DNA from 2 places in the Comamonas testosteroni genome. Region 2 is predicted to be linked to the other one. Evidence: riboswitches for the same ligand, from Rfam matches in the RefSeq annotation. Region 2 holds a riboswitch; the other holds the start of a gene.
What was found. Region 2 has a riboswitch for glycine ahead of F0P97_RS18595 (trimeric intracellular cation channel family protein). Riboswitches for the same ligand answer to the same signal wherever they lie in the genome.
Positions count from the first base shown of each region.

Region 1: linked by a shared signal. The riboswitch ahead of gcvT (glycine cleavage system aminomethyltransferase GcvT) and the one ahead of F0P97_RS18595 (trimeric intracellular cation channel family protein) in region 2 are both predicted to bind glycine.

Region 1 is NZ_CP043568.1:2,675,849-2,679,050, forward strand. It holds gene F0P97_RS12115 (MolR family transcriptional regulator) at 1-253, opposite strand, end outside; gene gcvH (glycine cleavage system protein GcvH) at 301-675, opposite strand; gene gcvT (glycine cleavage system aminomethyltransferase GcvT) at 799-1,935, opposite strand; glycine riboswitch at 2,000-2,125, opposite strand; glycine riboswitch at 2,144-2,252, opposite strand; gene F0P97_RS12130 (hypothetical protein) at 2,341-2,931, opposite strand; gene F0P97_RS12135 (MBL fold metallo-hydrolase) at 2,944-3,202, opposite strand, start outside.
Region 2 is NZ_CP043568.1:4,031,053-4,034,254, reverse strand. It holds gene mnmC (FAD-dependent 5-carboxymethylaminomethyl-2-thiouridine(34) oxidoreductase MnmC) at 1-478, opposite strand, end outside; gene F0P97_RS18595 (trimeric intracellular cation channel family protein) at 594-1,259, opposite strand; glycine riboswitch at 1,312-1,431, opposite strand; glycine riboswitch at 1,445-1,537, opposite strand; gene F0P97_RS18590 (ferredoxin--NADP reductase) at 2,159-2,884, shown strand; gene F0P97_RS18585 (CopD family copper resistance protein) at 2,967-3,202, opposite strand, start outside.

The DNA of each region.
Region 1 (3,202 bases), 1.4 Mb from region 2:
GCACGGGAAGATCCCAGTCGCATAGTTGCTGTTGCAGAAAGCGCAGGGTCTTGGCGGACTGGCCACCCGTCTGCTCCTGGTACCACTCTTCGAGTGAGGCCAGTGTGTCGCTGCCGTCATCGTTGCCGAAGGGGCTGAAGTCGTCACCGCAGTCGTAGAAGAAGTCCTGGGTCGCAATGCGCGCAAACGCAGGGTGGCTGGTCTCGCGGGCGAGACCGACTTCCGGATCGTCGAAATACAGAATGGTGCTCATGGCTGCATGCAAAAACGGCCTTCGCAATGCGAGGGCCGTTGATATGCTTAGTTGTCCTTGGCGAAATCGTTGTAGGCGGTCTCTTCCATCAGAGCTTCGAGCTCGCCCACATTGCTCATCTTGACCTTGAAGAACCAGCCAGCGGCCAGCGGGTCGCTGTTGGCCAGCGACGGGTCATCGCGCAGGGCTTCGTTGACTTCGACGATCTCGCCGGTCACGGGCATGTAGACATCGGCAGCGGCCTTGACGGACTCGACCACGCCAGCCACGTCGCCGGCCTGGAAGATGGAGCCCACGCCGGGAAGATCCACAAACACCACATCGCCCAGCGCATCCTGTGCGTGTACGGTGATGCCGACGATGGCGGCATTGGTGTCGGCGGCGTTGATCCACTCGTGTTCTTTGGAATACTTGATGCTCATGGAAAGCTCCAGATGGGGGGGATTCAGGGGAATCGGGTGTTGTTTGAGAAAGGTCCAGTGCGCACTTTAGCGGTGTTCTGGCTGCTGTTTGGCAAACTGGCCCGTCTCATGCGCGGAGGCAGACTAGCCGCGGTGATAGCGGGTGGGAACGAATGGTGTGGCGACCACCTTCATGGGCACCGGCTTGCCGCGCACCACGGCGAAGATTTCCGTATCGATGGCGGCGTAGTCGGGCTTGACATAGGCCAGCGCCACGGGCTGGTTGAGCGTGGGACTGAGCAGGCCGCTGGTGATGTGGCCGATATGCTGTCCGTCCATGTTTTCCAGCACGGCGGGCTCGCGCACGGGAATGCGCTCCAGCGCGATCAAGCCCACGCGCTTGCGGCGCAGCGACTGAGGGTTCTGCAATTGCTCCAGCACGATGGCCGCACCGGGAAAGCCGCCCTCGCGCTCGCCGCCGCTGCGGCGCACCTTCTGCATGGCCCAGTTCAGCGAGGCTTCCACCGGGGTGGTGCTGGTGTCTATGTCGTTGCCGTACAGGCAAAGCCCGGCTTCAAGGCGCAGCGAGTTGCGCGCGCCCAGGCCGATAGGGGCCACCTCGGGCTGGGCCAGCACAGCTTCGGCAAAGGCTGTTGCCGCTTCGCCGGGAAGTGAGATTTCGAAACCGTCCTCGCCCGTATAGCCGCTGCGCGTGATGTAGAGCGCATGGCCCTGCCAGTCGAAGTGGTTGCCGGTCATGAAGACCAGTTGCGTCACTCCAGGAATCAGGCGCGAGAGGGCGGTGGCAGCTTGCGGGCCTTGCAGGGCCAGCAGGGCGCGATCGGGCAATGGGACGACCTCGCAGCAGCTACCGATGCGGTTCTGGATATGAGCGATATCCGCCTCTTTGCAGGCACCGTTGACGATGAGGAACAGATCATCGCCGCGGTTGACGAACATCAGGTCGTCGAGAATTCCGCCTTGTTCATCGAGCAGCAGGCCGTAGCGCTGCTTGTGCAGGCCCAGGTCCATGACATCGACGGGCATCAGTGATTCGAGCGCGGCGGCGGCATCGGGGCCGCGCAATAGCAACTGGCCCATGTGCGAGACATCGAACAGGCCGGCAGCCTTGCGCGTGTGCAGATGCTCGGCCATCAGGCCTTGAGGGTATTGCACGGGCATTGAGTAGCCGGCAAACGGCACCATGCGGGCACCCAGTTTCTGGTGCAGGGCAAACAGCGGTGTGGAACGCAGATCGGAAGAAGTGTCAGCAGCAGTCACAGGCAAGCGCTCCGGTGGTCAAAACCAAATGAGTGGCCATGCATGACGGGGCCATGCTTGGCGGGCTTGCCCTGCTGTCCGCTTTACCTGAGAGATTCACTGCCTTTGTTTTCGCGGGCAGCTTGCTCCTTCGGTGGATGCTGGCACACATACGAAATGACGGCCTGCATCTCTCTCCAGCAAGGGACGCTGCAGGTTTGCACACCTGCAGCGCTTGTCAGTCCTTTTGCCTGAGCGTTTTGACTCCGGGTGGGGGTCTGCGCCTTCGGCGGTGCGGGGCAGCTTCAGCTGCAGGCACTCTCTCCTGACGCTGGCGATTCTAGCGGTGGGCAAGGGGCTTGCACCACCGAATCGTGCGGATTTTGGGGTTTTCGAGCACAGTTCGTCCGGATTGGGTCTGTGTACTCACCGTGTCTCGGTATTCAAGGACGGAGATTCTGGGGATTCGATCTCCTGGCGCGGAAACACCAGTTGGTAGGGCTGCTCGAAGCAGGCAGTCACGGCCTGGCCCTGGCGCATGCCGGGCTTGAATTTCCAGCGCTCGAGCGAGCGCATGATGGACTTCACGATGCGGGGATCGGTATCGGCGGGCTGATAGGCCACACGGCCGAGTTCGCCCTGAGCAGTGACCTCCAGGCGGAAGATCACCATGGTTTCCAGTCCTTGAGGAAACCAGCTGGCACTGATGATCGGCGTGGTGTGGCGGCGTGGCTGTGGTTGCCGATCGAGCTGGGCGACGGGTGTGCAATCTGCCTTGATCCATGCAGGCCATTCCATGCTCTGTGACCGCCTGTGCTGCGTGTCCAATGGCGGAGCCGGCGCAGGCTCCGGCCGCTCGGAAACCGTGCTCGCGGTGCCGGCGCCCGGAGGCAGCTTGGTCCGACTGCCATCGGAGAGGTGGGAGCAGGCACTGAGCAGCAAGGCGGTCAGTGACGCGGCGCAGGCTGCGCCAAGGTGTGAAATGCGCGAAATGTCCATGAGGGCATTGTCGGCCATGTCGGCAGCATTTCAGGGTTGCGCAGGGCGCAGGTCCAGTTCCTTGATATCGGCCTCGGCGCAGGCGCGCCACCAGGCCGAGCCCGCATGCGGAGCGCCCAGGTCCAGGCGCTCGCCCATCATGGGCGTGGCGATCTCTATGCCGTGCTGCCTGCCCAGACTCATAATCTGCTCGAAGGGGTCCCACCAGGCATGCATGGCCAGGTTGAAAGTGCCGTTGTGTATGGGCAGCAGCCATTGGCCGCCGAGATCCCGGTGTGCCTGCACGGTC
Region 2 (3,202 bases):
GCTGGGGAGAGAAGCCATCCAGATACACGCTGTCCGCCGTCATTTGCTGCTTGCGCAGCATGGTCCTGGCATCGCCTATATAGAGCGTCAGCAGCACCTGGCCGTCGTCAAACGAGAGGCGATGCACGCCGGGCAGCAGTCCCCACCATTGCTCGGCCAGCTGTTCGCCAAGCGGGCGCAGCTCCTCATCGGCCGGCAAAAACGCGAGCAGATCCTCGCGCGAGACAGGGTAGGCCTCCACCGAGACAAAATGCAGAATGCGCGGGCGTCTGGGGTCGGCTTTCCATGCCGACCAGGTGACGAGGAAGTTCAGTCCGAAGCCAAAGCCGGTTTCCAGAATGCGCCACTGCGCTGTATCAGCCCAGGCGGCTGGCAGCTCGCAGCCACCGAGAAAAACCTGGCGGGCCTGGTCAAGGCCGCCCAGCTCGCTGTGATAGCGATCGCCAAATCGGGTGTTGTAGGGGGTGCCATCCGGCATCCATGTGATGGGTTCAGACATGGAAAGTGAAACTACATGGGTAACGCATGGCGCAGTCTAGGTCAGAGCAGCCAAGCAAGGGCCGCCCTGCGTAGCAAGAGAGGGGGAGTCTCGATCACTCCCAGCGCTGCTGGTACGAAAAAACCGGCAGGCGCCATTTGAAACGAATGGCGGCAAGACGGAAGGCCAGACCGCCGGCAAAACACACGATGGTGCTGATATTGGGGCTGACATCCAGATAGCGCAGGCCCAGGAACATCAGGCATACGGACAGCGACACGCTCGCATACAGCTCGCGGCGGAACACCACGGGGACCTGGTTGCAGAGCACATCGCGCAAGATGCCGCCGCTGATGCCGGTAATCATGCCGGCCATGATGATGACGATGGTGGGGTAGCCCAGCTCCAGCGCGGTATTGCAGCCAATCAGCGAAAAGGCGATCAGACCCATGGCGTCCAGCAGCAGAAACACCTGCTTGAGCCTGTGCATATGGCGTGCAATCACAGTGGTCAGCAGACCGAAGCTGATGACCAGATACACATATTCAGGGTGCTGGGTCCAGCCGATGGGGTAGTGGCCCAGCACCATGTCGCGGATGGTGCCGCCGCCCAGGGCAGTGACGAAGGCGATGACGACGACACCAAAGATATCCATATTTCGCCGCCCTGCGGCGAGTGCGCCGGACATGGCTTCGGCGGTAATGGCCACCAGATAGATGACCAGCATGACGGTGAAGTTGGAGGCCTGGAACGAGTCCAGCAAAGAGACGGAAGGAAGCATGAAGGCACTTGAAAATAGACCAGCCACTCACATCGGCGGGAGTGTCCGGCTTGCCTCTCCCGCTGTCCTTTTACCTGAGAGTTGCGCATGAGCACCTTCGCGGTGGCCATGCTTGCCCCTTCGGTGAGCCCTGCAGACTTGTGGTTGCGGGCTGCTCTCCAGTTGGCGATATCCGGGTCCTGTCAGACCCACCTGCGGTACTTATTGCCTGAGCGATTATGGGAGTTTGCGCCTTCGGCGGGAACCCTCGAAAGGCTCCGCTCTCCCGCAGGATGGGCGCGATTCTAGCCAGTTTCAGTGACTTTATTCGGGTTAATACCTGTATTAATGTGGTTCTGCGGCTGCCGAGCTGGGGCGCGGAGGCCCAGTCTGAACCCGCCGTGGCTCGCGCAAGTCCGCGTTTTCGTCTGTCAAGCCGCCCGCCATGACAAGCGGTGCTCTCGAAGGCTCGCTCATTCTTCAGGCGTTGACAGACTGCTTGGGGACGACACGAACCTGTCGTGGCACGCAGAAGCGGCCCTTTGAGCCGGTACGTGGCGGCCATGCGATTCGAACAGCCGGCTTGGAGCGTAAAACAGCTGTTAAGGACAGGCGGCGTGCAGCAACTGGTGTTGGCGATTGCCGCCGCTTCGGCATGGGTCTGTGAGTGACTCAGGTCAGCCTAAAGCCGACTTGATTGCAAGCCTGAGTGGGGGGGAGTTCAAAGCTCGGTGAGAGTTTGCACTATCAAGCTGAACGGGGCTGCTTCTGGCCGAACGCGGCCATAGCAGGCTGAGGTGGTCGGTTCAATGAGAGTGCCCATTTCGACCCGTTTCTCACGGTGGGTATCGATTGACGGGAATATTTACTCCATTGGACGCATCCAATGTGTAGATCCATCGATTGCGAAGGAGTGAATCATGGGCACAGAGCACAGCAAAATCCTCGAACGCGAGGAGGTTGCGCAGGGTACGATGGCATTTCATCTCGCCAAACCGGCGGGGTTTGATTTCCGTCCTGGACAGGCGTTTGAAATCCAGCTGCCGGGCGCGGTCCCAGGGGAGAGTAAAGAGGAGCGATGTCACGCATTCTCCATTGTCAGCGCGCCACACGAGAGTGAACTAGTGTTTGCTACGAGGATGAGGGACAGCGTTTACAAACGCGCTTTGGGAGCTCTGCCTGTAGGTGCTGAGTTGGATATCGATGGACCATTTGGTTCGCTTACCTTGCACAAAAACACCGCGCGAGCGGGTGTGCTCATCGCCGGTGGGATTGGCGTGACGCCGTTCATGAGCATGCTGCGAAACGCTGCAATGCAGCAGTCACAGCAGGATTTGCTTCTGCTGTATTCCAATCGTCGTCCAGAAGATTCGGCGTTTCTCTCTGAGCTTCAAGCTCTCGAAAAGAAGAATCCAAAATTCCGGCTCAAGGCCACCATGACGGATATGGCGCACTCTGCCGTGGATTGGAGTGGTGATACACAAACGATCGATAGAGAGTGGCTCCAGCAGGCCATTGAGGGCTTGGCTAATCCGATCTTTTATGTTGCTGGCCCACCTTCCATGGTTGCGTCAATGCAGCGGTTGCTGATATCAGCCGGTATTGATGAGGACGATGTGCGTAGTGAGGAGTTCTTTGGATATTGAATTGGCAGACTCCTCTCTGATCAAGGAGAAAGTCTGCCATGACGCATTTGGATGCAGCGGCTTGGCATCTGTCGCTAGGCTCTTACCAGTGCAGATAGAACATGGCCTTGGCCAGCAAGACAATGACCAGCACATGGCAGAACACGCTCAGATGCAATCGGTGCGAGCGTCGCCCATTGAGTTGCCCTTGGCGGCGCCACCACATGGCGCTGGCGAAGTGCGCAAGAACGCTAAGCGCCAGCGCAATCTTGAGCACCATCAGCATGCCTGTACTGCTGGCCAAGGGGTGCGCCAGTACCGAGCGGTGCTGCCAGGCCA